4 regions of the Mesorhizobium sp. M8A.F.Ca.ET.165.01.1.1 genome follow, and region 4 is predicted to be linked to each of the others. Evidence: predicted binding sites of a transcription regulator. Region 4 holds the regulator's gene; each other region holds the start of a gene.
The links. Region 4 encodes LexA, which represses DNA repair genes until DNA is damaged. Its sites were predicted from a motif close to TGTTCNNNNTGTGTTCNG; they were not measured.

Region 1: a site for LexA is predicted at 3,755-3,772, ahead of EN808_RS05070 (sel1 repeat family protein). Genes of this name have one in related genera too.
Region 2: a site for LexA is predicted at 1,832-1,849, ahead of EN808_RS32995 (UvrD-helicase domain-containing protein). Genes of this name have one in related genera too.
Region 3: a site for LexA is predicted at 4,197-4,214, ahead of EN808_RS32620 (YifB family Mg chelatase-like AAA ATPase). Genes of this name have one in related genera too.

The regions. Positions count from the first base shown of each region.
Region 1 covers NZ_SRTH01000002.1:111,743-119,309, reverse strand. The annotation lists gene EN808_RS05080 (acetyl/propionyl/methylcrotonyl-CoA carboxylase subunit alpha) at 1-1,628, shown strand, start outside; gene EN808_RS05075 (branched-chain amino acid ABC transporter substrate-binding protein) at 1,812-2,933, opposite strand; gene EN808_RS05070 (sel1 repeat family protein) at 3,366-3,632, opposite strand; gene EN808_RS05065 (DUF2147 domain-containing protein) at 4,071-4,412, shown strand; gene EN808_RS36205 (hypothetical protein) at 4,624-4,779, shown strand; gene EN808_RS05060 (hypothetical protein) at 4,819-5,013, shown strand; gene EN808_RS05055 (AMP nucleosidase) at 5,130-6,590, shown strand; gene EN808_RS05050 (endonuclease/exonuclease/phosphatase family protein) at 6,726-7,567, shown strand, end outside.
Region 2 covers NZ_SRTH01000024.1:56,644-64,210, reverse strand. The annotation lists gene EN808_RS33000 (glucose/quinate/shikimate family membrane-bound PQQ-dependent dehydrogenase) at 1-1,632, opposite strand, end outside; gene EN808_RS32995 (UvrD-helicase domain-containing protein) at 1,890-4,610, shown strand; gene EN808_RS32990 (hypothetical protein) at 4,650-4,964, opposite strand; gene EN808_RS32985 (DUF4239 domain-containing protein) at 5,020-5,775, opposite strand; gene EN808_RS32980 (trimethylamine methyltransferase family protein) at 5,866-7,419, opposite strand; gene EN808_RS32975 (FAD-dependent oxidoreductase) at 7,433-7,567, opposite strand, start outside.
Region 3 covers NZ_SRTH01000023.1:38,211-45,777, forward strand. The annotation lists gene EN808_RS32595 (glycosyltransferase) at 1-752, shown strand, start outside; gene EN808_RS32600 (GtrA family protein) at 756-1,130, shown strand; gene gshB (glutathione synthase) at 1,202-2,143, shown strand; gene EN808_RS32610 (LysR substrate-binding domain-containing protein) at 2,245-3,165, opposite strand; gene EN808_RS36585 (hypothetical protein) at 3,269-3,439, shown strand; gene EN808_RS32615 (class I SAM-dependent methyltransferase) at 3,471-4,079, shown strand; gene EN808_RS32620 (YifB family Mg chelatase-like AAA ATPase) at 4,305-5,837, shown strand; gene EN808_RS32625 (malate synthase G) at 5,883-7,567, opposite strand, start outside.
Region 4 covers NZ_SRTH01000003.1:634,290-641,856, forward strand. The annotation lists gene gltX (glutamate--tRNA ligase) at 1-603, opposite strand, end outside; gene EN808_RS12390 (ComEC/Rec2 family competence protein) at 707-3,184, shown strand; gene lexA (transcriptional repressor LexA) at 3,178-3,921, opposite strand; gene EN808_RS12400 (GntR family transcriptional regulator) at 4,332-5,105, opposite strand; gene EN808_RS12405 (ABC transporter substrate-binding protein) at 5,259-6,245, shown strand; gene EN808_RS12410 (ABC transporter ATP-binding protein) at 6,306-7,085, shown strand; gene EN808_RS12415 (ABC transporter permease) at 7,091-7,567, shown strand, end outside.

The sequences.
Region 1 (7,567 bases), on a different contig from region 4:
CCAAGCGGCTGATGGAGAAAGCCGGCGTTCCGGTCGTGCCGGGCTATCATGGCGAGGCGCAGGAGATCGTGCTGCTTGCCTCGAAAGCCCGCGAGATCGGCTATCCCGTGCTGATCAAGGCGCGTGCCGGCGGCGGCGGCAAGGGCATGCGGCGCGTCGAGCATCCCGATGATTTTTCCGAGGCGCTGTCCAGCGCCCGGCGCGAAGCCAAGGCCGCCTTCGGCGACGACCGCGTGCTGGTCGAAAAATACGTCGACAAGCCACGGCATATCGAAGTGCAGGTGTTCGGCGACAATTTCGGCAATGCCGTGCATCTCTACGAACGCGACTGCTCGGCGCAACGCCGCCACCAGAAGGTGATCGAGGAGACCCCCGCCCCCGGCATGACGCCGGCCTTGCGCAAGGCGATGACGGAGGCGGCGGTGAAGGCCGCCAAGGCGATCAACTATTCCGGCGCCGGCACCATCGAGTTCATCGTCGACGCCTCGCAAGGCCTTAAGGCCGACCGCTTCTGGTTCATGGAAATGAACACCCGCCTGCAGGTCGAGCATCCGGTCACCGAGATGGTCACCGGCACCGATCTCGTCGAGTGGCAGTTGCGCGTCGCCAGCGGCGAAAAACTGCCGAAGACACAAAGCGAGATCGCGCTTTGCGGCCATGCCTTCGAGGCGCGCATCTATGCAGAGGACGCGGCCAAGGGGTTTCTGCCGGCGACGGGCACGCTGCACCACCTGAAATTTCCGGGCGTTGCCCCCGAGGGTGCCGCGATGCGCATCGAGACCGGCGTGCGGGCTGGCGATGCCATCTCGCCCTATTACGACCCCATGATCGCGAAGCTGGTCGTCCATTCCGGGGACAGGCAGGCGGCGCTGGAGGCGCTCCGCACCGCGCTCGCGCAAATCGAGATTGCCGGCTCCACCGTCAACGCCGCTTTTCTTGCCGCTCTTGCCGCCGATCCGGATTTTGCGGCGGGCGACGTCGATACCGGCCTGATCGGCAGACACCAGGAGATGCTGACGGCGGTCGCGCCGCCGACCGGCGAAATCATCTCGGCTGCCGCGCTGGCGGCCTCGGGTGCCGGAGCATTGCCGTCGGACGACCCCTGGTCGTCGCTTGCCGGCTATGCGCATTTCCACGGCGTTGCGCGGCGCACGCGGCTGAAGTTCGGCGACGAGGCCATCCTGGCCAAGGTTTCAATGCGGCCGGACGGGCGCTTTCAGGTGGCGCTCGATGCGCCGTATGACAGCACCAATTCGCATGACCTTCGGGCCGTTCCCCGCCTCGCCCGCTGGCCTGGCCACATCACCGTGTTCGAAGGCGCTGTCGCCTATACTTTCACCGTGCCGGATCCCCTGGCCAGGAGCGATGAAGCCGCTGCCGCCTCCGGCAGCCTGCGCGCGCCGATGCCGGGTCTCGTCAAGCTTGTGCGCGTGGCGAAAGGCGACGCCGTGATCAAGGGACAAATTCTGCTGATCCTCGAAGCGATGAAGATGGAGCACACCATCGCCGCCCCGCATGACGGGGTGATCGCCGAGATCGCCGGGGAAGGGTCACAGGTCACCGACGGGGCGGTGCTGGTGGGGTTCATCGAGGACCGGAACGCGTCGACCGCCGCCACCGGCCGATAGCCGGAGCGCATCGCGGACCGCAAACAGAAATGGCCGGGAAGAACCCGGCCATTTCCTTGGACTAGAGCGGTTCAGAGTTTGATAGAATCTCTGACCCGCTCTAACTTCTTGTTTTTACGCAATTCTGGACGGAAAACCGCTACACACTTTTCCTAGAATTGCTCTAGCCGATCGTCGGAGCGATTACTGCGCGATCGGCGCGTACTTGCCGTCATGCCACTGGTTGATGTCATAGCTGGCATTTTTGAGGTCGCCCTTCTCGTCGAAGGTGACGTCGCCGACAACGGTGCTGATCGGCGTGCCGTTCTTCAACGCTTCGGCAACCTTGGCCGGATCGTCGCTGCCGGCACGCTTGATGCCTTCGGCGAAAGCCTGGACCACGGCGTAGGAGAACAGCGTGAAGCCTTCCGGCACGAAGCCGCCGGCCTTGATCTTCTCGACGGCCGCCTTGGCTTCCGGCTTTGCCTGCGGATCCGACGGGAACACGAACATGGTGCCCTCGCCGGCCGGGCCGGCAACCTGCCAGAACTCCGGCGAGGCGATCGAGTCCGGCATGATCAGCTGGAACTTCAGGTTCTGTTCGGCCGACTGACGCAGGATCAGGCCAGCCTCAGGATGGTAGCCACCGAAATAGACGACATCGGCCTTGAGATCCTTCAGCTTGGTGACAAGCGCCGAATAGTCCTTCTCGCCGGGGTTGATGGCGTCATAGTAGACTTCCTTGAGGCCACCGGTATTCATGGTTGCCCTGACGGCGTCAGCCACGCCCTGACCGTAGGCGCTCTTGTCGTGCAGGATGACCACATTCTTGCCGGCATACTTCTTGGCGATCCACGGGCCGATGAAGGCGCCCTGTGCGTCGTCACGCGTATAAAGACGCATGATCGTCGGCCAGCCGGACTTGGCCGCGGCGTCGGTCAGCACCGGGTTCGAAGAGGCCGGGCTCATCATCAGCGCACCGGCTTCGGCATAGACGGCCGAGGCCGGAATGCTCGAACCCGAGCAGGCATGACCGTCGATGAACTTGACGCCGTTGGCGATGATGCGGTTGGCGACCGAAACGGCCTGCTTGGGGTCGCACTGGTCGTCCTCGATGTCGAGCTTGATCATCGAGCCGTTGACGCCGCCCGCGGCGTTGATGGCATCGGCCGCGGCCTGTGCGCCCTGCTTGAACTGATCGCCGATGGTCGCGAGTTGTCCGGTCATCGGGCCGACCACCGATACGGTGATGTCGTCGGCGAATGCGACAGGCGCGCTCATCATCAGGCCGAAAATGGCCGCGCTCAAAATACTCATTTTTTTCATGACAATAGAACTCCTCCACTCACGCGCGGCCGCCCCGGCCGCGCTTCTTCCAGAGAGGCGGGACAATTTCATCCTTCACCGGGCCTGTCTAGGCGCATTGGCGCCGCTCGATTGGGCCTGCGCGGTCTCATCCACGCAAAAAGCCACGCCAGCCTTGTTCCGGCTGGTCGTGGCTTTTTGCCTGTCAGGCTGTTTCCCCGGCGCCCCCCGCGCTGTGAACCCAACCCACCTTCCCTGTCTTCCTGTTGGCCATGATCTTGCCGAAGCCCCGATTCCACTTTCGGGATCATGGTCCGTCGCGCGGCTTGGACCTGTCGGCCTGCCGCATTCTTTTTGTTGTTGGTCCGTGGCCTGGCTGTCTGCGCAGCCTTGTCCCTGTTGGCCCGACCGTCTTTTAGCGGTCTTGGCCGGAGCGTCCCCGTCTGGCGGGACTCAGTGCATCGTCATCCATTCGCGGGCTTCGCGCAGCGCCTTGGCGATCTCGACCTTCGACATGGCCGCCGAGAGTTCCGAGCGCAGTTCCGCGGCGCGGGCCGAACCCTTGATGGCGGCGATGTTGAACCATTTGTGGGCGGCAACGACATCGGTCTCGCAATCGCGACCGGTCGCATACATCATGCCCAGTTCGAAAAGAATGTCGGCCTGGGCAGTTGCCCCCATGGCGCCGAAGCCTGCTTCAAGCATTTCAAAACGTGCCATTTTAGTCCCCTGTCTGGCTCCCGAGAGCTGCCTCCGTTTGTCTTGTCCGGGGCGCTCTTTCGATGCTTTCGAGAATGCCGCGCAGGCTTGAATCCGTCGTTAAATGGCGTGCTTAATTTGAGGAAAACAAAGCTAAAACAAGAGGTAAACACGGAAATTCGTTAAGGATACGAAACCAGCAATTCGGCTGGTTTTCGCCAAATTTGACGAAAATTTTCGGGACCCCGATCAACACTCCGCTAACCACGGGAAACAAACACGACGCGGCGATCGTTTCCGTTTCCGTCCCGACAGAGCGAATTCAGCCGCTTTCAAAACGCCAAAGTCTTCCGTTGCGGCACCGCTTTTGTTTTGACGGAAGCTGGACTAGCTTACGTTTGCGTAAGCGGCAGACCGGCGAGGCGGAGCATCCGGCCGGCTATCCAAACGGAGGAAGACATGTTTCGAAAAGTGAGCCTGGCCCTGGCGGCCACTTTGATGCTGAGCGGCGCGGCATGGGCCGATCCGATCGAGGGCAACTGGAAAACGCAGGCAGGCGACACCGCGGCCATTTCAGGCGGCGATTCATTTTCCATTACGCTCAAGTCCGGTAAATATGCCGGCAAGACCATCGGATCGCTCAAGGCGGCCGGCGACAACAAATATGCCGGCAACATCACCGATCCGGCAAACGACAAGACCTATTCCGGCAAGGCGACATTGGCTGGCACCTCGCTCAAGATGAGCGGTTGCGTGCTAGGCGGACTGATCTGCAAGAGCCAGACTTGGCACAAGCTCTGATCGTCCATCTCCTTGCGATCTCAAAACGGGGCCCGGCGGGCCCCGTTTTCGTTTTGTCGACGCGCTGACCGTGACCTTCGATGGCCGTTCGGGCCGGCGGCGACCCAGCCAATGTCCCGTCAATCAATTTGAACCGCAGATGAACGCCGGCCTCAGAGCCGGTTCAGAGGCGTCAGGGCATTCTCCTGCGTGTTGAAGGAGACACGGACCAATGCTTGCTCGCCGCTTCACCATCGTCTGCCTGCTGATGAGCCTGTTTGGGATGTTCTTCGCCATCCTCGTCGCCGAAGCGGCCCGGTCCCCCCGCTCCTGGGAGGAAGCCGCCAGAATGTGCCACCTCGCCTGCCCGACCAACCTTCGCCACTGAAACAGAGAACCAGACCTCAAAAAGAAAAGCACAGACATCATGAACCGCATCGCCGCCAACCTCGCCAAGACCCTCCGGCTCCTGCCGAGGGCGGCGCTTATCCTGGTGCTCCTGGCCGCTCCGGTCCTGGCGGTGCCGATGATGCGCGCCGATGCCGGCTCGACGATCGAGGCGCCGGCGCTCAGAAAGTCCGGCGTCGGGTTCGTGCTGCTGGTCAGCCTGCAGCGGGGTTGAAGAAAAATGGCGCTTTGAGCGCCTTCGGCGGCGAGCCCCCTCCCAACCGCCTCCCCAAGTCTCTATATTGAGTCATGGAAAAGCGAATCTACCCCCAAGCCATCGAATCAGTCGTCATGCCCGAGCCTTTTGGCCGGCAAAGCTTCGACAATGCCGAAAAGGCCGTTACCGCGCTGAAGGTGCTTTACAACCGCAACACCAAGTTCCTTCGCGATTCCTTCGCAGCCCTTGCCGCCGGCGGCGACAGCAGCAAGCGCTGCCGGGCCTTCTACCCCGAGATCGGCGTCACCACGAGTTCGTTCACCCAGGTCGACTCGCGCCAGGCCTATGGCCACATGCCGACGCCCGGCCATTTCGCCACCACGGTGACCCAGCCGGACCTGTTCGAGACCTACCTCATCGAGCAGCTTCGGCTGATCATGCGCAATCACGGCGTGTCGGTGACCGTCTCGGAATCGACCACGCCGATTCCCCTGCATTTCGCTTTCCTGGAAGGCACCTATGTCGACGGCGCCGCTGCCGAGCGCATCAAGCGGCCGATCCGCGACCTGTTCGACGTGCCGGATCTCGACGGTACCGACGATCAGATCGCCAACGGCACGTTCGAGGTCGCCTTCGGCGAGCCCAGGCCGCTGGCGCCCTTCACGGCGCAGCGCATCGACTATTCACTGCACCGCATGACGCACTACACCGCAACCAGCCCGCAGCATTTCCAGAACTTCGTGCTGTTCACCAACTATCAGTTCTACATCGACGAGTTCGTCGCCCGCGCCCGCGACCTGATGGAAAAGGGGGGCGACGGCTACACAGAATTTGTCGAACCCGGCAACGTCATCACCCGGGCCGGGCAGAGTGCGCCCAGCGAAGGCGTAGCGCCACAGCGCCTGCCGCAGATGCCGGCCTACCATCTGAAGAAGCCGAACCATGGCGGCATCACCATGGTCAATATCGGCGTGGGTCCTTCCAACGCCAAGACCATCACCGACCATATCGCGGTGCTTCGGCCACATGCCTGGGTGATGCTTGGTCACTGCGCCGGGCTGCGCAACACTCAGGCACTGGGTGATTATGTGCTGGCGCATGCCTATGTGCGCGAGGATCACGTTCTGGACGACGATCTGCCGGTCTGGGTGCCGATCCCGCCATTGGCCGAGATCCAGGTTGCGCTGCAGGAAGCAGTCGCCGAGGTCACTGGCCTGTCTGGCTATGACCTGAAGCGCATCATGCGCACGGGCACCGTCGCCACCATCGACAACCGCAACTGGGAACTGCGCGACCAGCGCGGACCGGTGCAGCGCCTGTCACAGTCGCGCGCGATCGCGCTCGATATGGAATCGGCCACGATCGCCGCCAATGGTTTCCGCTTCCGGGTGCCCTATGGCACGCTGCTGTGCGTTTCCGACAAGCCGCTGCATGGCGAGTTGAAATTGCCTGGGATGGCGACCGAGTTCTACAAACGCCAGGTGGCGCAGCACCTGACCATCGGCATCAGGGCGATGGAGAAGCTGGCCGAGATGCCGATGGAGCGGCTGCATTCGCGCAAGCTCAGGAGCTTTTCGGAGACAGCGTTCCAGTAGGCGGTCGCGCGAAGCCTCGGCGAGGCAATTGGTCGTCTTGCTCAGGCCGTAATTTGGCGGACAAGCAAAATCGAACGGATCGGCAGGCGGCATTCGGCAGACACGACCTCAATGACAACAGGCGCGCGCTTGAACATGACGGCTGGGCTGGTATTCCTGGCGATAACGGTATTGTCGGCCGCTTTGTTGGCCGGGTTTTTCGGCGCGCTGCACCCCGCTTTCGATTCCTTCTCGCATTTCCGCATTCACTTCAGTGTGCTGCTGGCGCTTCTGGCGCTGCCGCTGCTTGCGAGTTCCTACCGGCTGCAGGCGGCCGCGGCACTGCTCTTCGCCATCGCCTGCCTGGCCACGACGGCAAACGCACTGCCCAGGTTGTGGCCGCAGCCAGCAGTTGCCAAGCCCGCCGACCAGATCGTCTACAGCCTGCTGCAGATGAACCTGCGCTTCAACAACCCGACGCCGAAGAAAGTGCTCTCACTGATCGGCCGCACCAATCCTGATGTGATCACCCTCGACGAAGTGTCGGCGATGTGGACGACCGAGCTTGGCTACATCGCCAGCGCCTACCCCTACCGTATCCTCTGCCCCTACCCGAACGGCATGTTCGGCGTGGCGCTGCTGTCGCGCCGGCCGTTTGCCGCCGACACCGCGCCGCGTTGCGAGCCGCGCGGCGCGATGGCGACCGCCACCATCGACTTTGGCGGGAGCGATGTCGATGTCGCCGCGATCCATTTGAGCTGGCCCTGGCCGAAGGAGCAATACTGGCAGATCGGCGAACTGGCGCAGCCACTGGCCGCGCTCGGCGAGACCGCGATCCTGGCCGGCGACTGCAACGCCGTGCCCTGGAGTGCGGCGGTGCGGCGGGTCGCGGCGCTCGGCGGGCTGACACTGATGCCTTCAGCCGGCCCGACCTGGATCCACCGGACACTGCCCGACTTCCTGCGCCGCTATGCGGGCCTGCCGATCGACCAGGTGTT
Region 2 (7,567 bases), on a different contig from region 4:
CGCCAGCTGGTCGAACATGGTGATCCCCCACATGTCGGCGCCGGTCAGCGGCTTCGGCATGAAGGTAAGATCGGAAACCGGCTGCGTCGGCGATGTGTGATCGCCTTCGATGGCGCCGCCCGGCGCCGGCACTTCGTTCACCGCGATCACCGGCTCGCCTGTGCGCCGGTCGAGCACATAGAGGTCGCCCTGCTTGGTCGGCCCGACCAGCGCGGGCACGACGGAACCATCGGCCTTGGTGATGTCGACCAGGCTCGGCTGCGCCGGCACGTCCATGTCCCAGAGGTCATGGTGCACGGTCTGCCGCACCCATTTCAATTGCCCGGTATTGAGGTCGAGCGCGGTGATCGAGGAGGAGAATTTCTCGACATTGGCGCTGCGCCCGGCGCCGAGTTGGTCCGGCGTCTGGTTGCCGAGCGGCACATAGAGCAGGCCGAGCTTCTCGTCGGCGCTCGGCGTCGACCACATGTTGGGCGAGTTGGCGGTGTAGGTCTGGCCGGCCGCCAGCGGCGTTGTCTGGTCCGGATTGCCGGAATCCCAGTTCCATAGCAGCTTGCCGGTGCTCGCATCATAGGCGCGAATGACGCCGGACGGCTCCTGCGTCGAGTAATTGTCGTTGACCGCGCCGCCGACGATGATCTTGCCGCCCGCGATCAGCGGCGCCGAGGTCGAGTAGTAATAACCGGACTTCGGATACGGCATGTTGGTCAACAAATTGAGCATGCCGCCCTCGGCAAAGGCCGGGCAAACCTGCCCGTTGGCGGCGTCGAGCGCGATCAGCCGCGCATCCGAGGTCGGCAGGTAGACGCGCGTCGCGCAGGGCTGGCCGGCGGCGCCGGCGGCATCGGCATAATAGGAGACGCCACGGCAGGTCTGGTGTTGTCGGTCCTTGTCGAGCTTGATCTTGGGATCGTAGCGCCACTTCTCCTTGCCGGTCGCCGCATCGACCGCGATGGCGAAATTGTGCGGCGTGCAGATATAGAGCGTGTCCCCCACTTTGAGCGGTGTCACCTGGTAGGTGGTCTCGCCGACATCGTCCGGACCTTTCACGTCGCCGGTGCGGTAGGTCCAGGCCGGCTGCAGATTGGCGACATTATCCGGTGTGATCTGGTCGAGCGGCGAATAGCGCTGGCCGAACTGCGTGCGCCCGTAATAGTGCCATTCGCCCGCCGGCACATCGCCGCCGAGATTGGCGTTGGGTATCACCTTGTCGGTGTCGAGCGCGCCGCCTATGTCCTTCGGGTCCGTGGTCATCGAATAGCCGGCCACCGCCAGCGATGCCAGCACGGCCAGGATCAGTGGCGCGCGGCCGTCCGGACCGGCAAGGCCCCGCCGCGCCCACGGCGTCAGCAGCCACAGCGCCACCAGCACGATGATGCCGCCGCGCGGGCCGAGTTCCCACCAGTCGAAGCCGGTTTCCCAGACCGCCCAGGCAAGCGTGCCGAGCACGATCGCCGCGTAGAGCCAGAGCGAAGTGGAACGGCGCCGGTAGAGCAGCCAGGCGGCGACCAGGAAGGCGAGAGCGACGATGATGTAGTACCAACTGCCGCCCAGCGAAGCCAACCAGATACCGCCGGCGCCAAGCGCCAGGCCGATGAGGAAGAGGACGAGGGAGGTGATGGTGACAGCCAAGATGATACTCCTTCGACTGTTGCGCGCGTGGAGGCGGCCTTAGGCAACCCGGCATTGCGTGCTGCCCCGTACGCAACTTTCTCCCGACCGCCGCGCCTGTCAAGCGTAGGTCATGGGTCCGCGGCGGCAACCTTGTCCCCCTGCGGTTGTTCACAACGCGGCCGCCATATCGCTCGAGTGGCCTTATCAGGCACTTTAGCGGAACAAAACGTAGACAGTTCTGGTCTTTCCCTCCCGAATCACTACATTCGGGGGAGATGTCTGGCTTTTCCGAAGACATGCCCTTTTTCGACGAACCCAATGCGCGGCCCACGGCCCCGTCGGGCATTGCCGCGCGCGCCATGGCCGCCCGCGGCGGCCAGAACAATGCGCCGGACTATCTCAGGGGGCTGAACCCCGAGCAGCGGCTGGCGGTGGAGACCACCGAAGGCCCGGTTCTGGTGCTGGCCGGCGCCGGCACCGGCAAAACTCGCGTGCTCACCACCCGCATCGCCCACATCCTCGCCACCGGCAGGGCCTTCCCCTCGCAGATCCTGGCAGTGACCTTCACCAACAAGGCCGCGCGCGAGATGAAGCAGCGCATCGGCATCCTGATCGGCGAAGGCAATGTCGAGGGCATGCCATGGCTCGGCACCTTCCACTCGATCGGCGTGAAGCTGCTGCGCCGCCATGCCGAGCTTGCCGGCCTGAGATCCGACTTCACCATCCTCGACACCGACGACGTCGTGCGGCTGATCAAGCAGCTGATCCAGGCCGAGGGCCTGGACGACAAGCGCTGGCCCGCAAAACAGTTCGCCCAGATGATCGACGGCTGGAAGAACAAGGGCCAGGGTCCGGCCGACATCGCCGAGGGCGATGCGCGCAGCTTCGCCAACGGCAAGGGCCGCGAGCTCTACAAGGCCTACCAGGAACGCCTGCAAACGCTGAACGCCTGCGATTTCGGTGACCTGCTCTGCCATCCGATCCGCATCTTCCGTGCCAATCCCGATGTGCTGAAGGACTATCACCGGCGCTTCAAATACATCCTCGTCGACGAGTACCAGGACACCAACACCGCCCAATACATGTGGCTGCGGCTGCTGGCGCAAAGGCCGGATTCCGGGCGCTCTTCATCACCACCAACCGATCTGCGATCGGCCGAAGGCCGCAAGCCCGACCGGGCGTCCGAGCCGTTGCGAGGCCACTCACGCGACGCCGAAGGCGCGCAAAAAAGAGGGGGCGGAGGGCCCGCGCCGGCAGGCGCGGAACAGCCCGTGAGCGAAAACAGAGTCAACATCTGCTGCGTCGGCGACGACGACCAGTCGATCTATGGCTGGCGCGGCGCCGAGGTCGACAACATCCTGCGTTTCGACAAGGATTTTCCCGGCGCCACCATCATCCGGCTGGAGCGCAACTACCGTTCGACCGCGCACATACTGGGCGCCGCCTCCCATCTCATCGCCTATAATGAGGGCCGCTTCGGCAAGACGCTGTTCACCGACCGCAACGATCCCGAGGATGGCAAGGTCAACGTCCACGCCGCCTGGGATTCGGAGGAGGAAGCCCGCGCCATCGGCGAGACCATCGAGGCCTACCAGCGCCAGAAGCATAATTTGAACGACATGGCGATCCTCGTCCGCGCGTCCTTCCAGATGCGCGCCTTCGAGGACCGCTTCATCACGCTCGGCCTGAACTATCGCGTCATCGGCGGCCCGCGTTTCTACGAGCGCATGGAAATCCGCGACGCACTGGCCTTCTTCCGCGTCGTCGCCAACGGCACCGACGATCTCGCCTTCGAGCGCATCGTCAATGTGCCCAAGCGCGGCCTGGGCGAAGCGACCATCCGCCAGATCCACGACACGGCGCGCGGCATGCGCATCCCGATGCTTGAGGCGGCGGGCACGCTCGCCGAAAGCGACGAGTTGAAGCCGAAACCGCGCGCAGCGCTGCGCGAGGTCGCGGCCAATTTCGAACGCTGGCAGAAGGCGCTGGAAACCACGCCACACACCGAGCTCGCCGAGACCATTCTCGAAGAGAGCGGCTACACCGACATGTGGAAGAACGACCGTTCGGCGGAAGCCCCCGGTAGGCTGGAGAACCTGAAGGAACTGATCCGTTCGATGGAGGAGTATGAATCGCTGCGCTCCTTCCTCGAACATGTCGCGCTGGTCATGGATGCCGAGCAGAATGCCGGGCTCGATGCCGTTTCCATCATGACGCTGCACTCGGCCAAGGGCCTCGAATTCGAGACCGTTTTCCTGCCCGGCTGGGAGGAAGGCCTGTTTCCCCATCAGCGCGCGCTGGACGAAGGCGGCCGTTCGGGGCTCGAGGAAGAGCGACGCCTCGCCTATGTCGGTCTGACGCGGGCCAAGAAGAACCTGCATATCTGGTTCGTCTCCAACCGCCTCATCCACGGCTTGTGGCAATCGACCATCCCGTCACGCTTCTTGGAGGAGCTGCCGGAAGCCCATGTCGAAGTCGCCGAAGCCGGCAATTCCTACGGCGGCTACGGCAATCCCTATGGCGGCGGCTCGTTCGCGTCCGGCCGTGGCGGCAGCCAAGGGGCAGGAAGACAGAACCCGTATGGCGCCTCGCGCTTCGACAATATCGGCGGCAATTCGGGCGGCACGGAAAGATCCGGCGCCTTCTCCAACACCTATTCGACACCGGGCTGGCAGCGCGCGCAGGCCAACCGCACCGAGGCGACCGACCGCAACTGGGGCACGCGCTCGGGCCATCAGATCGAACGCATCGGCTATGGCGAGACAGACTCCGGCTACGGCGCCGGCCGCACCAGCGTAAAGGGCCGCACCATCGACGGCGAACTGGTCGCCAAATCCGTCTCCGACACGCCGTCGGCCTTCAGCGTCGGCGACCGCGTCTTCCACCAGAAATTCGGCAACGGCAACATCGCGGCCATCGAAGGCAACAAGCTGACCATCGACTTCGACAAGGCCGGCCAGAAACGCGTGTTGGACGGGTTTGTAGCGGCGGTGTGAGTTGGGGCCGTGGCTTTGACAAGAAGCCGGCGAAGGCGTTCAATCCACCTTCTTTTCGCCCCTCTCGCCGGCCTTCACGATATCCCCTGTCGTAAACAGGATTTCCTTCAGTTCCGCGCGCCAGTCCGCCTTCTGGCGCAGCAGGAATTCGAGGTCCATGCCGAAATGCTTGAACTCCTCGCTCTGCGCGTTCTTCATGATCGCCTTGGCTTGCGGGTCCTTCTCCACCGACATGCGCTGTTCGTACCAGCCGATCGCTTCCGCCTCCTCGATCAGCGAGGCGATCATGCGGGCGAAGGTGCGCACTTGCTGCGACAGTTCTTCCGGCGGTTCGTGATACTGGTCGAAACCCATGTCGTCCTCCATTGGCCATCCCCATGAATGTCTGGGGAATGCCGCCGGTTCCGCATCATCGCTGCAATTCCGCCAAGGCCCGCTCCAGCGGCGCTGACGAAATCTGGATCGGGCCGGAGAACGCCACATCCATGTCCAGGATCAGGTAGATCGCCCCGGCGATCAGCGCGGCCGAGACCATGAAGGTCGCGGCAGTGATCGCATTCCTCGGCGCCCTGAACCCGAAACTGGCGAAGATCAGCGCCAGCCACGTAACCAGCATGACGATCAGCGGCCAGGGGATCGTGCCCTCCGACTGCTCGATCAGCACCCAGCGCAGTTCCAGCACTTTCTGCAGCCGCTGACGGGCGTCCTGCAAGACGGAGGCGCGCGCGGCGTCGGCCGGCGGCAGCGCGCTCAACCGTGTGCCGATCTCCGTCAACAGATGTTCGGACAGCTCGTTGCCGGCGGCAGGCGTCTCGTCGCCCTGCATGGCATCGGCCACCACCCCCTGCACATAGGCGACCAGCGGCTGGCGCACCGTGTCGGTTTGCGGTCCGTATTGGCGCAGGGTCCTGTCGAGCAGGATCAGCTCCGTCGCATAGGCATGCACATTGTGATCGATCGATTCGAAGGTGTTCTTGGCCGAGTTGATCATCAGCCCAAGCATCAGCGAGGTCATCACCCCGAACAGGTTGGCTGCGAGCCGGACCACGGCATTCGTATCGTCGTCGCGATGCCTGACCGGCATCCTGGGCCAGACCGCCATGGCGGCGAAAGCTGCCCCCGCCAGGCACAGGAAGATCACCGTTGCGATCAAAGCTTCGCGCATGCCGTTCATTTCTGCACGAGACGCGCGGATTGCCAATGGCTGCTGGAATTGAGCCAGCCGCAGACGTCTTGGCGTGCGTTTTGCCGGCCTTCAGGAAACCGGCGCCGCTCCACCCTCTTCGGTGCGCCGGGCGATGAACGCGTCGAGCATACCTGACGTGGCGGCGGCCGAGGCGGGCGGCTCGAAATCGGCAAGGATGCGTTTCCAGATGCCGGTGGCGCGTTCGGTGGCGTTCTTCGAACCGCTTTGCGTCCAGTTGCCGAAATTCGACCAGTCGGCCACCAGCGGTTCGTAGAAGGCGGTGCGGTAGCGCGCCATCGTATGGCCGGCCGAGAAAAAGTGGCCGCCCGGCTGCACTTCGGCGATCGCCTCGAAGCCTATCGCGTCGTCGTCGCCGGGCGTCGCGGCACAGAGTTCCGCCACCGTCTGCAGCGCCTCGATATCGGTCACCAGCTTTTCCAGCGAAACGCTCAAGCCTCCTTCCAGCCAGCCGGCCGCATGGATGCAGACGGTGGCGCCCGACAGCACCGAGCCCCATAGCGCGAACTGCGTCTCGTGCGCCGCCTGCGCGTCCGAGATGTTGGCCGCGCTGCCGCCACCGGAGCGCCATGGCAGACCGGTGAAGCGTGCCAGCTGGCCCGCACCCAGTGTGGCTTTGACGTGCTCCGGCGTGCCGAACGCCGGTGCGCCCGATTTCATGTCGACATTGGAGGAGAAGGAACCGTAGACCACCGGCGCGCCCGGCCGCACGATCTGCGCCAGCGTCAGCCCAGCCAGTGCTTCGGCATGCTGCAGGGTCAGGGCGCCGGCCACCGTGATCGGCGCCATCGCCCCGGCCAGGCAGAACGGCGTGATGATCAGCACCTGCCCCGCCTTGGCGAAATCGATGATGCCTTGCGCCATGGGAATGTCGAGCTGGCGCGGCGAGTTTGTGTTGATGACGGTGTAGCAATGCGCGCCGGAGCGGAACTCGTCTTCGGACAGCCCGCGGGCCAGCCTGATCATCTCGAAACTGTCATCGACCTGCGGCGTGCCGCGCGCGAACACGAATGGGAACTTGTCCGACAAGGTCAGTTGCGCCCGGTTGACGGCATAGTGGCGAAAACGATTGTCGATGTCCTGCGGCTCGATGCACGGCCCCAGCATGTGCAAGACATCGAAATGCTGCACCAGCTTGATGAGTTCTTCGAAGGCGACCAGCGTTCCGGGCCGCCGGCCGCGGTCGAGATCGGTGACGTTGGGCGCGCCGGAGCCCGCCAGGAATGTCATGGAACCCAGTTCGAGCGACAAATCGCGAGCACGCGCGCCTGCATTGGCGTGGATCGATCGCGGCGCCGAGGCCAAGGCTGCCATCACCATGTCGCGGCCGATGCGCACCATGTCGGTGTCCAGATCGACCAGCGCGCCGGCGCGGGCGAGCACTTCGCGCGCCTGCGGCAGCAGCACCTTGATGCCGAGCTCTTCCAGCACCCGCAGCGCCGTGTCGTGGATCGACGCCACCTGGTCGTCGGAAAAGATCGGCTGCGGCAGGAACGGGTTCTTCAGCGACCGGTAATTGGGCTTGCGGCTGGATTCGCTGCCCGCCTCGCCGGTGCGTCCGCGCCGGCGTTCGCGCCTGCTGTCTCGTGCCGCCTCATCGATCATCGGAAGTTCCTCCTCATTGCCGCATCGCCTTGCCCTGGGGATCATAGGGCGAGGCAGAGATGACGCGCGCAGGCCGTTCGACGCCGACAATGTGTACCGAAAGCGCCGTCCCCTCCCCGGCGAAATCGTCGTCCACCAACGCCAGCGC
Region 3 (7,567 bases), on a different contig from region 4:
ACATCTACCTGATGGCCGATGGCGACGGCACCTACGCGCCCGAGGACGCGCCGCAATTGATCAACACGCTCCTGACCGAGCGTTGCGACATGGTGGTGGGCACCAGGCGCGGCGTCACCGACGATGCCGGCAGGGCCGGCCATGCCTTCGGCAACCGGGCCTTCAACAGCCTCTACAAATGGCTGTTCGGCAGCGATTTCACCGACATTTTCTCCGGCTACCGCGTCTTCACCAGGCGTTTCGTCAAGAGCTTCCCCGCCGTCTCCGGCGGCTTCGAGATCGAGACCGAAATGTCGGTGCACGCCTCGCAGCTCAAATTGCCGGTCAGCGAGATTGCGCTCGACTACGGCCGCCGGCCGGAAGGCTCGTCGTCGAAGCTGTCGACCTTCCGCGACGGCGCCAGGATCCTGTGGATGTTCGCCATGCTGATGAAGGAGACGCAGCCGTTGCGCTTCTTCGGCGCCTTTTCGCTGTTCTTCCTGGCCTCGAGCCTGTTCCTGATGGCGCCGGTGCTGGTCGAATTCGCCGAGACCGGCCTGGTACCGCGCATGCCGACCTGGGTGCTGTCGGTCGGCCTGCTGCTTCTGTCCATGCTGGCGGCGGTGACCGGACTGATCCTCGATTCGGTCTCGCGTGGGCGCGCCGAGCAGAAGCGGATCTTCTATCTCTCCATGCCTTCGGGCCGTGTCGAGCGCCGCACCGGCGACGTGGTTCGGAAGCCGCAACCGGGCAAGGCCTCGCGTGCGGCCTGACCGATGCAACGCATCGTCCGCTTTGTCTTCGCCGGCGGCATCGGCTTCGTCGCCGACGCGGCGGCGCTGTGGCTGCTGCTCGCCGTCACGCCGCTCGGACCCTTCGTCGCCCGCATGCTGTCGATCGGCTTCGCGCTCTTCGTCACCTGGCAGATCAACCGGCACCTGACCTTCTCGCCGTCGAGCAGAGGCGTGACACAGGAAGGCGCCCGCTATGGCGGCGTCGGCGTCGCCACCAGCATCGTCAACTATGCCGTCTACTCAGCCATCCTGCTGGTGCTGCCGGCGGCGCCACCACTGGCGGCGCTTGCCATCGCTTCGCTGGTGGCCATGACGCTGTCCTTCCTGGGTTACTCGCGGCTGGTCTTCGACCGTTAACGGCGTGGCCCGATTGGCAGAAGGCGCCGGGACCCTTATATCGCTTGCGTTGACTGCGCTGGGGATCCGCCATGAAGCTGAAAATCGCCGTCCAGATGGACCATGTCTCGACCGTGTCGATCGCCGGCGACACCTCGTTCGCGCTGTCGCTGGAAGCGCAGCGGCGCGGCCATCAATTGTTCCACTACACGCCCGACCGCCTGTCGCTGCGCGACGGCAAGGTGTTTGCCCGCATCGAGGAGATGCAGGTGCGCGACGAAAAGGGCAGCCACTACTCGCTGGGCGAAAAGGTTCGCACCGACCTATCGGAGATGGACGTCATCCTGCTGCGCCAGGACCCTCCCTTCGACATGAACTACATCACCACCACGCATATCCTCGAGCGCATCCATCCGAAGACGCTGGTCGTCAACGACCCGGCCTGGGTGCGCAACAGCCCGGAAAAGATCTTCGTCACCGAGTTTTCCGATCTGATGCCGGACACGCTGATCACCAAGGATCCGCTCGAGGTGGCCGCCTTCCGCAAGGAATTCGGCGACATCATCGTCAAGCCGCTCTACGGCAATGGCGGCGCCGGCATCTTCCATCTGCACGAGGCCGACCGCAACCTCGCCTCGCTGCTCGAAATGTTCGGCCAGCTGTTCCGCGAGCCCTATATCGTGCAGCGCTACCTGAAGGATGTGCGCAAGGGCGACAAACGCATCATCCTGATCGACGGCGAGCCGGTCGGCGCCATCAACCGGGTGCCGGCCGAGCACGATTCGCGCTCCAACATGCATGTCGGCGGCCGTGCCGAGAAAACCGAGCTGACGGCGCGCGAGCGCGAGATCTGCGCCCGCATCGGGCCGTCGCTCAGGGAACGCGGCTTCATCCTGGTCGGCATCGATGTCATCGGCGACTACATGACCGAGATCAATGTCACCTCGCCGACGGGCGTGCGCGAAGTGCATCGCTTCGGCGGGGCGGATATTGCCGCCCTGTTCTGGGATGCGGTCGAAGCGAAGCGGACATAATCCGTTTTCATTTTGTGTTAACCATGTTCCGCTTTTTGCAGCCGGCTACAACCGGGGCGCAACCGGTCCGGTTACCGGTTCCCCTGATGTTCCTGATTTGATCAAGGCTCTTCGACCCGGCGCTGTTCGCGCTCCCTGACATCAGCCGTCTCGGCCAGCACCCAGTCCCTGAACAGCCTGATCTTCGGGGTGTTGCGGCGGCTTTCGGAATGCACCAGCCAGTAGCCGTCGCCGTCGGACCCCATGGCCTCGAACGGCTGAATGAGCTGTCCTGTCGCCAGCAACGAGCTGTAGAGGTTGCGGGTGAGGATGGCGACGCCCTGATCGGTCAGCGCCGCCATCGCGTCGTAGGCCTGCGTGCCAAGCTCCGGGCCGGCTATGATGCGATCGGGCTCGAAGCGGGCGCCGGCTGCTTCGAACCAGATCTTCCACCAGGGATCGGTCGAACAGCATAGTGGCAGCTTGTAGAGATCCTCGGGCCGGCGGATGCCTCCCACGCTCCGCACCAGCCTCGGGCTGAGCATCGGCGTGTAATCCGCCTTGAACAGATAGTGGGCTGCCAGGCCCGGCCATTTCCCGGTGCCGGTGCGAATGCCGATATCCATGCCGTCGCGCCCAAAATCGGCCAGCCGGGACGATGTGTCGACTTTCACGGCAAGGTCCGGATGCATCAGCTGGAATGCTCCAAGGCGCACGGCGAGCCAGGTCGAGGCAAAGGTCTGGACCGTGGTGACCGACAAGACGCCGGTGGCGCCGCCCTTGGTCGCCACCCACGCATCGGCCAGCGCCGAGAAGGCACCCGATGCGTGCGGCGCCAGCTGCTCGCCGGCCTCGGTCAAGGCGATCTGCCTTGTTTTTCTTACGAAAAGCGGTGTTCCGGCGCGTTCCTCCAGCACCTTGATCTGGTAGCTCGCCGCCGACTGGGTCATGCCGAGTTCTTCGGCCGCCTTGGTAAAGCTGCCCAGCCGCGATGCGGCTTCAAACACCCTGATGGCGCCCAATGGCGGCAGGTCCCAGCTCATCACACATCAATCCTGTTGATGCATGATAAGCGACGTTCGATTGGAAGCCAAGAGCCGGCAAGCGCACACTCAAACCATCGACCCAACCCGAAAGGACATGGCCATGAACACTTCCACGCGGCGCCTCACAGTCCGTCATCCGATGCTGGACCTCTTCGTTGCTCCCTTCCGATCGCGGTCGCGCCGCCTGCTCGATCAGCGCGCGCTGTCCGACCATTTCAAGCGCGACATCGGCCTGCTCGACGGCCACGCGCCTTATGGCAGCATCCGCTAGACACGATTGGCGCCCGGAGACAGAGAGAATGATGACCGTGCCCGCGAAAGCCCTGGCGCAGAGCCGTCGGACGGTCGAGTCGTATGAGGACTACGCGGTCCGTTATGACGAGATTGTCGGACATGTTCCCCACCCGAACGACCAGGCCGCGCTCAAGCGCGCCGCGGCGATCGCCGGGCCGGGCGGCCGAATCCTGGAGATCGGGTCCGGACCTGGCCGCGATGCGGACTTCCTGGAGGGCCTCGGCGTCAAGGTCCGGCGGACCGACGCGACGCGGCGCTTTCTCGAACTGCAGGCAGCACGCGGCAAGACCGGCGATCTGCTCGATGTGATCACCGACGAGCTTGGCGGTCCCTATGACGCGGTGGTGGCGCTTGCCGTGCTGATCCATGTGCCGCGCGACCAGATCGACCCGGTTCTGGAGAAGATCGCGCGGGCGTTGCGGCCCGGTGGTGCCTCTGTCGTCTCGATGCGCGACGGCGACGGCGAAACGAGCGGCAGATACCATACGGTCGACTGGCGCAAGGACGCCTTCGCGGCGCGCATCGAGGCCGCCGGCATGGAGCTTGTCAGCCACAGCTTCCGCGTCGGCAGGAAGGAGCGAGGGTGGAACACTTTTCTGGCGGTGAAGCCGTCGTGATCTGCACGGACTCCCGGAACGTTCGCCTCCATCCTGCGCGGCTCGCATCGTCACGCGCACGGTGAGGCGCCTTGCAGGCAGTTGCGAGCCCGTCGACGGTATGCGCACGCCTCTCTTTGTTCCTGTATTGTTCTTGCCTTGGCTTGAAATCTGTGGTTGTCTCGCGTTGACGTCGCTCGCGGCCGGCTCACAAAGGCTGGGGAGAGACGGCATCGGGGGCAAAGAATGGTGGCGCGGGTTCGTACGGTCGCTTTCCAGGGCATCGAGGCCGTGCCGGTCGACGTGCAGGTGATGATCGCGCCCGGCAAGGTCGGCATTCAGATCGTCGGCCTGCCCGACAAGGCGGTGGCCGAGAGTCGCGAGCGGGTGCAGGCGGCTCTGCATGCGTCGGGCCTGTCGATGCCGTCGAAGAAGGTCACCGTTAACTTGGCGCCGGCCGATCTGCCCAAGGAAGGCAGCCACTACGATCTGCCGATCGCGCTTGGCCTGATGGCAGCACTTGGCGCCATTCCGGGCGACATGCTGGCCGGCTATGTCGTGCTTGGCGAATTGTCGCTCGACGGCACGATTACCGCCGTGGCCGGCGCGCTGCCGGCGGCGATCGGCGCCAATGCCGAGGGCAAGGGCCTGATCTGCCCGTTCGCCTGCGGACCGGAAGCTGCTTGGGCGGGGCGGGAATTCGACATTCTGGCGCCGCGCAGCCTGATTGCCATCGCCAACCATTTCCGCGGCACGCAGGTGCTGTCGCGGCCCGAGGCCGGCATCCGCGCCGCGCCGCGCGACCTGCCGGACCTCGCCGACATCAAGGGCCAGGAGACGGCCAAGCGGGCGCTGGAGGTGGCGGCCGCCGGCGGCCACAACCTGCTGATGGTCGGTCCGCCCGGCTCTGGAAAATCGATGCTGGCGCAGCGGCTGCCGTCGATCCTGCCGCCGCTGGCGCTGAAGGAGCTCCTGGAGGTCTCGATGATCGCCTCGGTGGCCGGCGAGCTCGGCGAAGGCAAGCTGACGGACCGGCGACCGTTCCGCGCTCCGCACCACTCGGCCTCGATGGCGGCGATGGTCGGAGGCGGCATGCGCGCCCGGCCGGGCGAAGTGTCGCTGGCGCATCACGGCGTGCTGTTTCTCGACGAGTTCCCCGAATTCACGCCGCAGACGCTCGATGCGCTGCGCCAGCCGCTTGAGACCGGCGACTGCATGATCGCGCGCGCCAACCACCGCGTCACCTATCCGGCACGCATCCAGCTGGTGGCGGCGATGAACCCGTGCCGCTGCGGCATGGCCGGCGAGCCGGGTTATCGTTGCGTACGCGGCGAGCGTTGCCGTACCGACTATCAAGCGCGCATCTCAGGACCGCTGCTCGACCGCATCGATCTTCGTATTGAAGTGCCGGCGGTCTCGGCCAGCGACCTGATCCGGCCCGACCGGGCCGAGAAGAGTGCTGACGTTGCACTTCGCGTCGGCCGCGCGCGCACGCTCCAGCGCGAGCGCTTCGAACGGCTCGGCGTCAACAGCGCCACCACCAACGCGCATTGCGCGCCGGCTGTCATCGAGACGATCGCAATGCCGGATGCCGCCGGCCTGTCCCTGCTCAAGGAGGCCAGCGAAAAACTCGCCTTTTCCGCGCGCGCCTATCACCGGGTGTTGAAAGTGGCGCGCACGCTCGCCGATCTCGACGCCAGCGAGACCGTCGGCCGCATCCATCTGGCTGAGGCGATTTCCTATCGCATGAGCGCGGAGCGGGTGGCGCAGGCAGCGTGAGCTTCCCCCCTCAAGGGAGCGGGGGACGCTGCGCCAGACGATCCTTCAGGCCGATGCGCGCGCCTTCAGCTCCAGCCTTCGAGCATGCAGCACCGGTTCGGTATACCCATTCGGCTGGCTCGTTCCTTTGAACACCAGGTCGCAGGCGGCCTGGAAGGCGATGGAACTGTCGAAATCCGGTGCCATCGGGCGGTAGAGCGGATCGCCGACATTCTGCAGATCGACGATGGCGGCCATGCGCTGCAGTGAATCCCTGACCTGGATTTCCGAGCAGATCTTGTGGCGCAGCCAGTTGGCGATGTGCTGCGAGGAGATGCGCAGCGTGGCGCGGTCCTCCATCAGGCCGACATCGTTGATGTCGGGAACCTTGGAGCAGCCGACGCCCTGGTCGATCCAGCGCACGACATAGCCCAGAATGCCTTGCGCGTTGTTGTCGAGTTCGCGCTGGATCTCGTCGGGTGTCCAGTTCGGCCGCACGGCCACCGGCACCGACAGGATATCGTCGAGCTTGGCCTTTGGCCGGCTCTTCAGCGCCGCCTGGACGGCGTGGACATCGACCTTGTGATAGTGCGTGGCGTGCAGCGTCGCCGCCGTCGGCGACGGCACCCATGCGGTGTTGGCGCCGGCCTTGGGGTGGGCGATCTTCTGTTCCAGCATCGCCGCCATCAAATCGGGCATCGCCCACATGCCCTTGCCGATCTGGGCATGGCCGGCGAGCCCGCATTCGAGACCGGTGTCGACATTCCAGGCCTCGTAGGCGGAAATCCAGGCGGCCTGCTTCATGTCGCCCTTGCGGATCATCGGGCCGGCTTCCATCGAGGTGTGGATCTCGTCGCCGGTGCGGTCGAGGAAGCCGGTGTTGATGAACACCACGCGCTCGCGTGCGGCGCGGATCGCTTCCTTGAGGTTGATGGTGGTGCGCCGCTCCTCGTCCATGATGCCCATCTTGATGGTGTTCTTCGCCATGCCGAGCAGCGCTTCGACACGGTCGAAGATCTCGACCGCGAAGGCGACTTCCTCCGGTCCGTGCATCTTCGGCTTCACCACATACATCGAGCCGGCGCGGGAGTTCATCCGCCGCCCTTTCGGCCCGACATCGTGCAGCGCGATCAGCGCCGTCATCGCCGCGTCCATGATGCCTTCCGGCACCTCGTTGCCGTCACGGTCCAGAATCGACGGATTGGTCATGAGGTGGCCGACATTGCGCACCAGCATCAACGAGCGGCCAGGCACGGTGAGTTGGCCGCCGGCGGGTCCAGTGTAGGCGCGGTCGGGGTTGAGCTTGCGGACAAAGCTCTTGCCGCCCTTGCTGATCTCTTCGGCGAGGTCGCCCTTCATCAGGCCGAGCCAGTTGCGGTAGACGACGACCTTGTCCTCAGCGTCGACAGCGGCGACCGAGTCCTCGCAGTCCTGGATGGTGGTCAAAGCCGATTCCAGGATGACGTCGGCGATTCCAGCCGGGTCGGTGCGGCCGATCTGGTTGGCGCGGTCGATCAGGATTTCGATATGGAGGCCGTTCTTGACCAGAAGCACGGCTTCCGGATTCTCGGCATCGCCGCGATAGCCGGCGAACTGTTTCGGGTCGGCAAGGGTGGTGGCGCCGGCGCCCTCGCCGAGCTTCAGCGCGCCATTGGCGATCGAGAGCCCGTTGACGCCTGCCCATTTGCCCGTGGTCAGCGGTACCGACTGGTCGAGGAAGTCCTTTGCCCAGGCAATCACCTTGGCGCCGC
Region 4 (7,567 bases):
GATGATGTGGGTGACGCCCATGTCGTGGTCGTCGACGACGACGGCGTGCATATAGGTCGGGTTGCCGTCCGAGCGCAGGATGATGAAGTCGTCGAGATCCTTGTTGGGGAAGCGCACCTCGCCCTGGACCCGATCCTGCACCACCGTCTCGCCCTCGGTCGGTGCCTTGATGCGGATGGCGCCCCTGACGCCGGCGGGTGCCTCCGACGGATCGCGCTCACGCCAGTGGCCGTTATAGCGTGGCGGGAGGCCCTTGGCGCGTGCTGCCTCGCGCATCGCCTCGAGCTCGGCTGAAGTCTCGTAGCTGTAATAGGCCTTGCCCAGCCGCACCAGTTCCTCGGCCACCTCACGATGGCGCGGCGCCCGCTCGAATTGGGAAACCGCATCGCCGTCCCATGACAGGCCGAGCCAGGTCAGGCCGTCGAGAATGGCTGATGTGGCCGCATCGGTCGAACGCTCCCGATCGGTGTCCTCGATGCGCAGCAGCATCGTACCGCCGGTATGCTTGGCATAGAGCCAGTTGAACAGTGCCGTGCGCGCGCCGCCGATGTGCAGATAGCCGGTCGGCGAGGGGGCAAAACGGGTGATGACCTTGTCGGACATGGAACTCTCGGAAAACGTCTGAAGCTGGGTGCGGAGGGCGCGGACTTTCGCGCTTCGCGCGTTCATGTAGCATAGGGTGTCGAGGGCGCAAGGGGCAGACCCGATGACTGGACGAGGCCGGGGCTCGGATCGGGGCGAGGGCGCCATTGTCGGCGTCAGCGAACGGTCCCTGTTTGCGACGCCTCCGGCGATCCCGCTGCCATCGCCGCTCGTGGCTGCGCCCGCAACCCAGCCGTTGCAAGCGGGCTTGCCGGCGCCAACTCCGTCTCCTGCCGCACGCAGGATCGTGCGCGCGCGCCGGCAAATCGGCCGGATATCCTTGCTTCGCCTGCGCCACGGCTTGGCCAAGGCGGCGGAGCTGGAACTTGACCGGGGCATCGCCTTCCTGCTGGTGCCGGTCTGCCTGGCGGTTGGGGCGATCGGCTACTTTTCGCTGCCGACCGAGCCCGATTTTGCAAAGCCTGTCGCGGTCATGGTGCTGGCGGCGACCTGTGCATTCGTCTCGCGTTCCTGGCCGAAAACCCATCTGTGTTTCATGGCAATGCTGTTGTGCGCGCTGGGCCTGCTCGCGGCGAAGGTCGAAACATGGCGAGCAGGAACCCGGATGCTGGGTTCGGAAATCTCGACTCAATTGACCGGCCGCGTGGTCTCGCTCGAGGAGATGGAGAGCGGCCGTATCCGGTTGACCATGGACGTGATTTCGACCGCCCGGCCGAAATTGCGCTATGCGCCGGAAAGGGTCCGGCTTTCGGCACGCAAGATACCGCCGGAAATGACCGCTGGCTCGCTTGTCACAGGCTACGCCAAACTGCTGCCGCCGACCGGCCCGGTGCGGCCGGACAGCTACGACTTCTCCTTCGACAGCTATTTCGCAGGCATCGGCGGCAGCGGCTTCTTTCTCGGCAATCCAACGGTTGTCGCTACCGACGATGGTGAGATGTCGCTGCCAGCCCGTCTTTTTTCAAGCATCGAAAACGCCCGCGAAGCCATCGCCGACCACATCAGGGGCAGCATCGGCGGCGCCGAAGGCGAGATCGCGGCGGCGCTGATCGTCGGCGTGCGCGCCGGCATTCCCGATGAAATCAACGAAGCGATGCGGCGTACCGGCATCTATCACATCATTTCCATTTCGGGACTGCATATGGCGCTGGTCGCCGGCACCATCATGGGTCTGTTGCGCGGTGCCTTCGCGCTGTTTCCAGACTTTTCCGCGCGCCGGCCGGTGAAGAAATATGCGGCCGCCGCCGCACTTTTCTCGATCGCCGCCTATCTCGTCATTTCCGGTGTCGTCGTTGCGGCCGAACGCAGCTTCATCATGCTGGCGGTGATGCTGATTGCCGTCTTGTTCGATCGCGCGGCGCTCACCATGCGCAACCTGGCCATCTCGGCGATCGCCGTTATCCTGGTTTCCCCGCACGAGGTCGTCGGCCCGAGCTTCCAAATGTCGTTCGCGGCAACCGCGGCCCTTGTTGGCGCCTATGCCGGCTGGGCGGACCACCGCGCTGGTAAGACGAGGCCACCGTCGCCAAAGCGGTCACTACCCGGGTTCCTGACGCGAAAATTCCTGCTGGCGACAGGTGGATTGGCCATGACCTCCATCATTGCCGGCAGCGCGACGGCGCTGTTTGCCATCTGGCATTTCCAGCGCGTATCGCCGCTCAGCCTGTTCGCCAATCTGGCCGTCATGCCGATCGTGTCGGTGGTCGTCATGCCTTTTGCGGTCCTCAGTTCGCTGGCGATGCCCTTCGGCGCCGACGGCCCGTTTCTCTACGTGATGGGCAAAGGCCTGACAGCGATGATCGCCGTATCGTCATGGATATCGGAGCGCTCGCCAATCGATGGGGTAGGTCTGATCTCGCAGCAATCCGTGCTGCTGGTGGCCGTCGCGCTGGTCATCGCGACGATGGCGACGACCTGGCTGCGGCTCGCGGCACTGCCATTCGCACTTGCCGGTCTGTTGACTGTGTCGGACATACGCACGCCCGATGTGCTGATCTCGGAAGACGCACGGCTGGTCGCACTGCCGATAGGCAATGGCGAACTGGCCGTCAACCGGGAACGTCCGAACGAATTCGCGGCCGACAACTGGAAACGCGCTCTGGTCTCCGAAACAATCGTCAAACCGGAAATGTTCGACAAGGCGGACGGGCAATTCGATATTGCCGCTCCCACCGACCTGCCGCAGGGATCGCCGTTCTATTGCCGCGAAGGCCTTTGCCTTGCCAGGCACCCTTCCGGCGCGATCGTCGCCTATGTCGAGGATCGCAAGAACACCTGGAAAGCCTGCGCCTTCGCCGACCTGATCGTCGTCAATGACGCGACCGCCTATGACGCCTGCCACAATCCGCTGGTTGTCGTCGTCACGAAACGGCAGCTCGCCCGCAAGGGAAGTGCTGCCGTCTTCTTCGATCCCCAGTCGGCCACAACCCCGGCTGTGATCGAATTCGCTGTCGACGGACCATACCGGCCCTGGCACGAGCAGCGAAAATTCTCACGCGAGGCGAGGGGGCTGCCGCCCTATAAGAGGGGGCTGCCGCCCTATAAAAAGCCAGACAAGTCCGATGGCAAACCGGCTCAGTAGCGCCTGATCAGCCCGACCAGCTTGCCTTGTACCTTGACTCTGTCCGGCCCGAAAATGCGCGTTTCGTAGGCTGGATTGGCGGCTTCGAGCGCGATCGAGGCGCCTTTACGGCGGAACCGCTTCAGCGTCGCTTCCTCCTCGTCGACCAGCGCCACGATGATTTCGCCCGGACTTGCCGTGTTGGCATTGCGGATGATGACCGTGTCGCCGTCGAAGATACCAGCCTCGATCATCGAGTCACCCTTGACCTCCAGCGCATAGTGCTCGCCGCCCATGATCATATCCGGCGGCACCGAGATCGAATGCGTCTGATGCTGGATGGCATCGATCGGCACACCGGCGGCGATACGGCCCATGACCGGGATGGACACGGCTGAAACCACATCGTCGTCATTGCCGGCCGCGGGCAGACGCGAAGGCGCCGTTGCCGGCTTGAGCTGGCGGCCAAGATTGTTTTGACCAAGGCTGCCCTGGATGACGCTGGGCGAAAATTTCTTTGCCGCGTTCAGGCCGGGCGCGATCGAATCCGGCAGCCGCAGCACCTCCAGCGCGCGCGCCCGATTGGGTAGCCGGCGAATGAAGCCGCGTTCCTCCAGCGCCGTGATCAGGCGATGAATCCCGGATTTGGAGGCAAGATCGAGCGCTTCCTTCATCTCGTCGAAGGAGGGCGGTATCCCGCTTTCCTTGAGCCGTTCGTGGATGAACATCAGCAGTTCATGTTGCTTGCGTGTCAGCATGGCGGCCCCCAAGGCATTGAACGAAGGTCTGAACCAGAATCGAAAAAACAAACCCAGAACAAACACTATCTGTTCCAGTTGTGTTCCGCAACCGTTTAAAGTTTAATGAATTTGTTAAGGCTGCGGATGTTTTTTGTCCGCTACGGCGGGCAGAAGCCGACCTTTTCCGCCATCGGCAGGCCCATTGAAATCGTTATGGTTAATGGCCTGTGGCCCATCCGCTCCCGAGTTTGGCGTCAGCCGTTCGGAAGGCTTTCCCCGGGCGGATTGTATAATTTATCGGTCCATTATTCGCGGAACGAAACGAAACCAAAACGCCAACGACTGGCAGCTTCGGGGCAGCGATGGACCCAGGCGTCCGGCCCCACTCCGACCAACGCGTGCGAATAGGTGTCGCGGAAGCGCCGGAGTCATCCCGAACCAGCTTTCAAGCTGCCGGCGCGGGCGGCGTATTTGGTCGCGCCGCTGTCTTCGCTGTGGACATAGACGTGCAGGGTGTAGCCGATATGGGCCACCATCAGCGCCTTGGCCCGCTCGACGTCACGATCGAGTGCCGCTTCCATGATCGCGGTATGGTGTTCGATCGCAATCGCTTCGCGCAGCGCCTCCATCGCCTCTTCGTAGCCATCCTTGAGGCCGGCCGCGGCCCGCAATGTCGGCGCCAGACCAAGAAAGCGATGATGCCGGCGCAATTGATCCGAGATCGTCGAGCGGAAACGCAACAGCCAATCGCATGTGGCGGCACTCAGCAGCGCCGCATGGAAAGCCTCGTGATTCTCGTCCCATTTGTCGACCGCCGCATCCGACGGATCGTCGACGGCGGTCTTGCAACGGGAGAGCCGGTAGTGGGCGGTGACCACGGCATCTTCCCATTCCTTGCCGCCTTTCTCCATCGATTCGAGGAACAGGGGGATCTCGACCACCATCCTGGCGCGCGCCAGGTCCTCCAGTTCGGCCCGCGACACCCGAGCCACGGTAAAACCGCGATTGCTGATGGCGGTGACCAGGCGTTCGGCCTCAAGCCGCGACAAGGCTTCGCGCAATGGCGTCCAGCCGACTCCATAGGTGCCGCGCAGTGCACTCAGTTTGAGCGGGGCGCCGGGCATGAGGCGCGTGGTCAGGATATCGCGCCGCAACAGCTGATAGGCTGCCTCCGTCTTTGTGGAGCTCGTTTGATCCTGCATCGCGGTCCATCCGTCGTCTGGCAGGGAAAATTATATATGATGTAGGGGCATGGCAAGAATTATATATAATGTTTGACACAAGCCGGCGGACTGACCATGATCGTTTGCAGTAGCCGCGCTGCAAGCGGCGCTGATCAAATCTGGGAGGAAATGATGTTGAAGTCGAAATCCGCTTGGTTGTCGGGTTTGTTCATGGCTAGCGCGTTGATGGTGAGCGCCGGCAGTGCCGCCGCCGACCAGATACGCATCGGCATTGCCAATTTCGGCGAGCACCCCCAGCTCAATGCCGCCATAGCCGGCTTCAAGAAGGCGCTGACGGACAATGGCTTCGTCGAGGGCAAGGACGTCGTCTATACGGAAAGCCATACCAATTTCGATGCATCGCTGGTGCCGCAGATGATCGCCAAGCTGCAGGCGGAGCAGCCCAAGCTGATCTACACCATCACCACGCCGGTCTCGCAGATCGCCAAGAAGGCGCTCGCCGGTTCCGGCATTCCAATCGTCTTTGCCGCGGTCACCGATCCAGTGGCGGCCAAGCTGGTGCCGTCGTGGGATTCAGGTGACGAAGGCATGACCGGCGCCAGCGATCTGCAGGACGTCGCCGCGGTGATGGCCTTCACCAAGAAGCTGCTGCCGAACGCCAAGCGCTTCGGCGTGCCTTACAATCCGGGCGAGGCCAATGACGTTGCCTTGGTCGAAAAGATCAAGGCGGCGGCGCCCGCCGCTGGTTTCGAGGTGGTGGAGGTCGGCATCGACAACGTCAATGACATCCAGCAACGTATCGCTTCGCTCGCCGGCAAGGCCGACGTCATCTACGGCCCGGCCTCGAACCTGATCCAGCCGGCGATCGCCGCTGTCTCCGCCGCCGCCCGCCAGGCCGGTATCCCGGTCGTCAACTCCGATGACAGCGCGGTCCGCAACGGCACTGTGCCGGCGAGCTTCGCGGTCAATTACACGCAGGTTGGCATCAACGCCGGCGACATCGCCGCAGAGATACTCAAGGGCAAGGATCCCAAGACGATCGCGCCGTCGCGCCCGGCCTACAAGGATCACATGGCAACGATTTCCCGCAAGGCGATGGCCGCGTTCGGCATCGAGATACCGGCCTCGATGGCAGATTGCGGCTGCATCGTCGACTGACATCAGGCTGCATGAAGGTGACGGCGCGGGCGCCGTCACTTTTCATGTCAGGGAGGAACGATGCTCGAGATCCGATCCGCGCGCAAAGTATTCTACAGGGGCCAGGCCGACGAGAAGATCGCGCTGGACGGCCTCAGCCTGTCATTGGCGACTGGCGAGTTCGGCATCGTCATCGGCTCCAACGGGGCGGGCAAGAGCAGCATGCTCAACGCCATTTCCGGCGCTCTGATCCTCGATACCGGCAAGATCCTGATCAACGGCGCCGACGTGACAAATATGCCCGTGCACAAGCGTGCCGCAAGATTGGCGCGGGTCTTCCAGGATCCGATGCGCGGCACCGCCGCCAGCATGACGGTGGCGGAAAACATGCTGCTGGCTGATTTGCGCAGCAGCAAGCGCACCTTGCGCCAGGGGCTGAACCCCACCCGGCTCGCGTCCTACAAGGAACGCCTGTCGATACTGGGCCTCGGCCTTGAAAACCGCCTGGACACCCGCGTCGACCTGCTTTCGGGTGGGCAGCGGCAGTCCCTGTCGCTGATCATGGCGGTCGGCGGATCGCCCGACTTGCTGCTACTCGACGAACATACCGCGGCGCTCGACCCGCGCACGGCCGAGATCATCATGCAGGCAACGGTGCGCGCTGTCAGCGCGCTGAAGCTGACGACTTTGATGGTGACCCACAACATGCAGCATGCCGTCGACTACGGCAGCCGGGTGATCATGCTCGACGCTGGCCGCGTCCTCCTGGAGGTCACAGGCGAAGAGAAGGCGAGGATCACGGTTATCGATCTGATCGGCCATTTCTCAGTCAAGACCGACCGCATGTTGCTGGCGAGCTGATCGTCATGGGCTTTATTCAGGACGTTCTCACCAGCTTCGTCGCGATCATGCCGGTCACGCTGGCGCAAAGCCTGATCCTGGCCTTTGTCGTGCTCGGGATCATGATTCCGTTTCGCATGCTGAATTTTCCCGATCTCACCAGCGAGGGCGCCTTTCCGCTGGGCGGCTGCATCTGCGGCGTCCTCCTTGCCGCCGGCGCATCGCCGTTGGTCGGCATCGCCGCCGCCCTCGTTGCCGGCTTCGCGGCGGGCTGCTGCACCGCCTTCATCCATCTGCGCTTCCGCATCCACACGCTTCTGGCGGGCATCCTTATGATGACGATGCTCTACAGCATCAACCTTCGCATCATGGGCAAGTCCAATCTCTCGGTCTTCGGCTCGCCGACGGTGTTCGACTGGGTGCCGTTCGCTCGGCCGGGTTTTCCCGCCAGCAAGATCGTCGTCGCCGGCCTTCTCGCGCTGATCGCCTTGATGCTGCTCTAC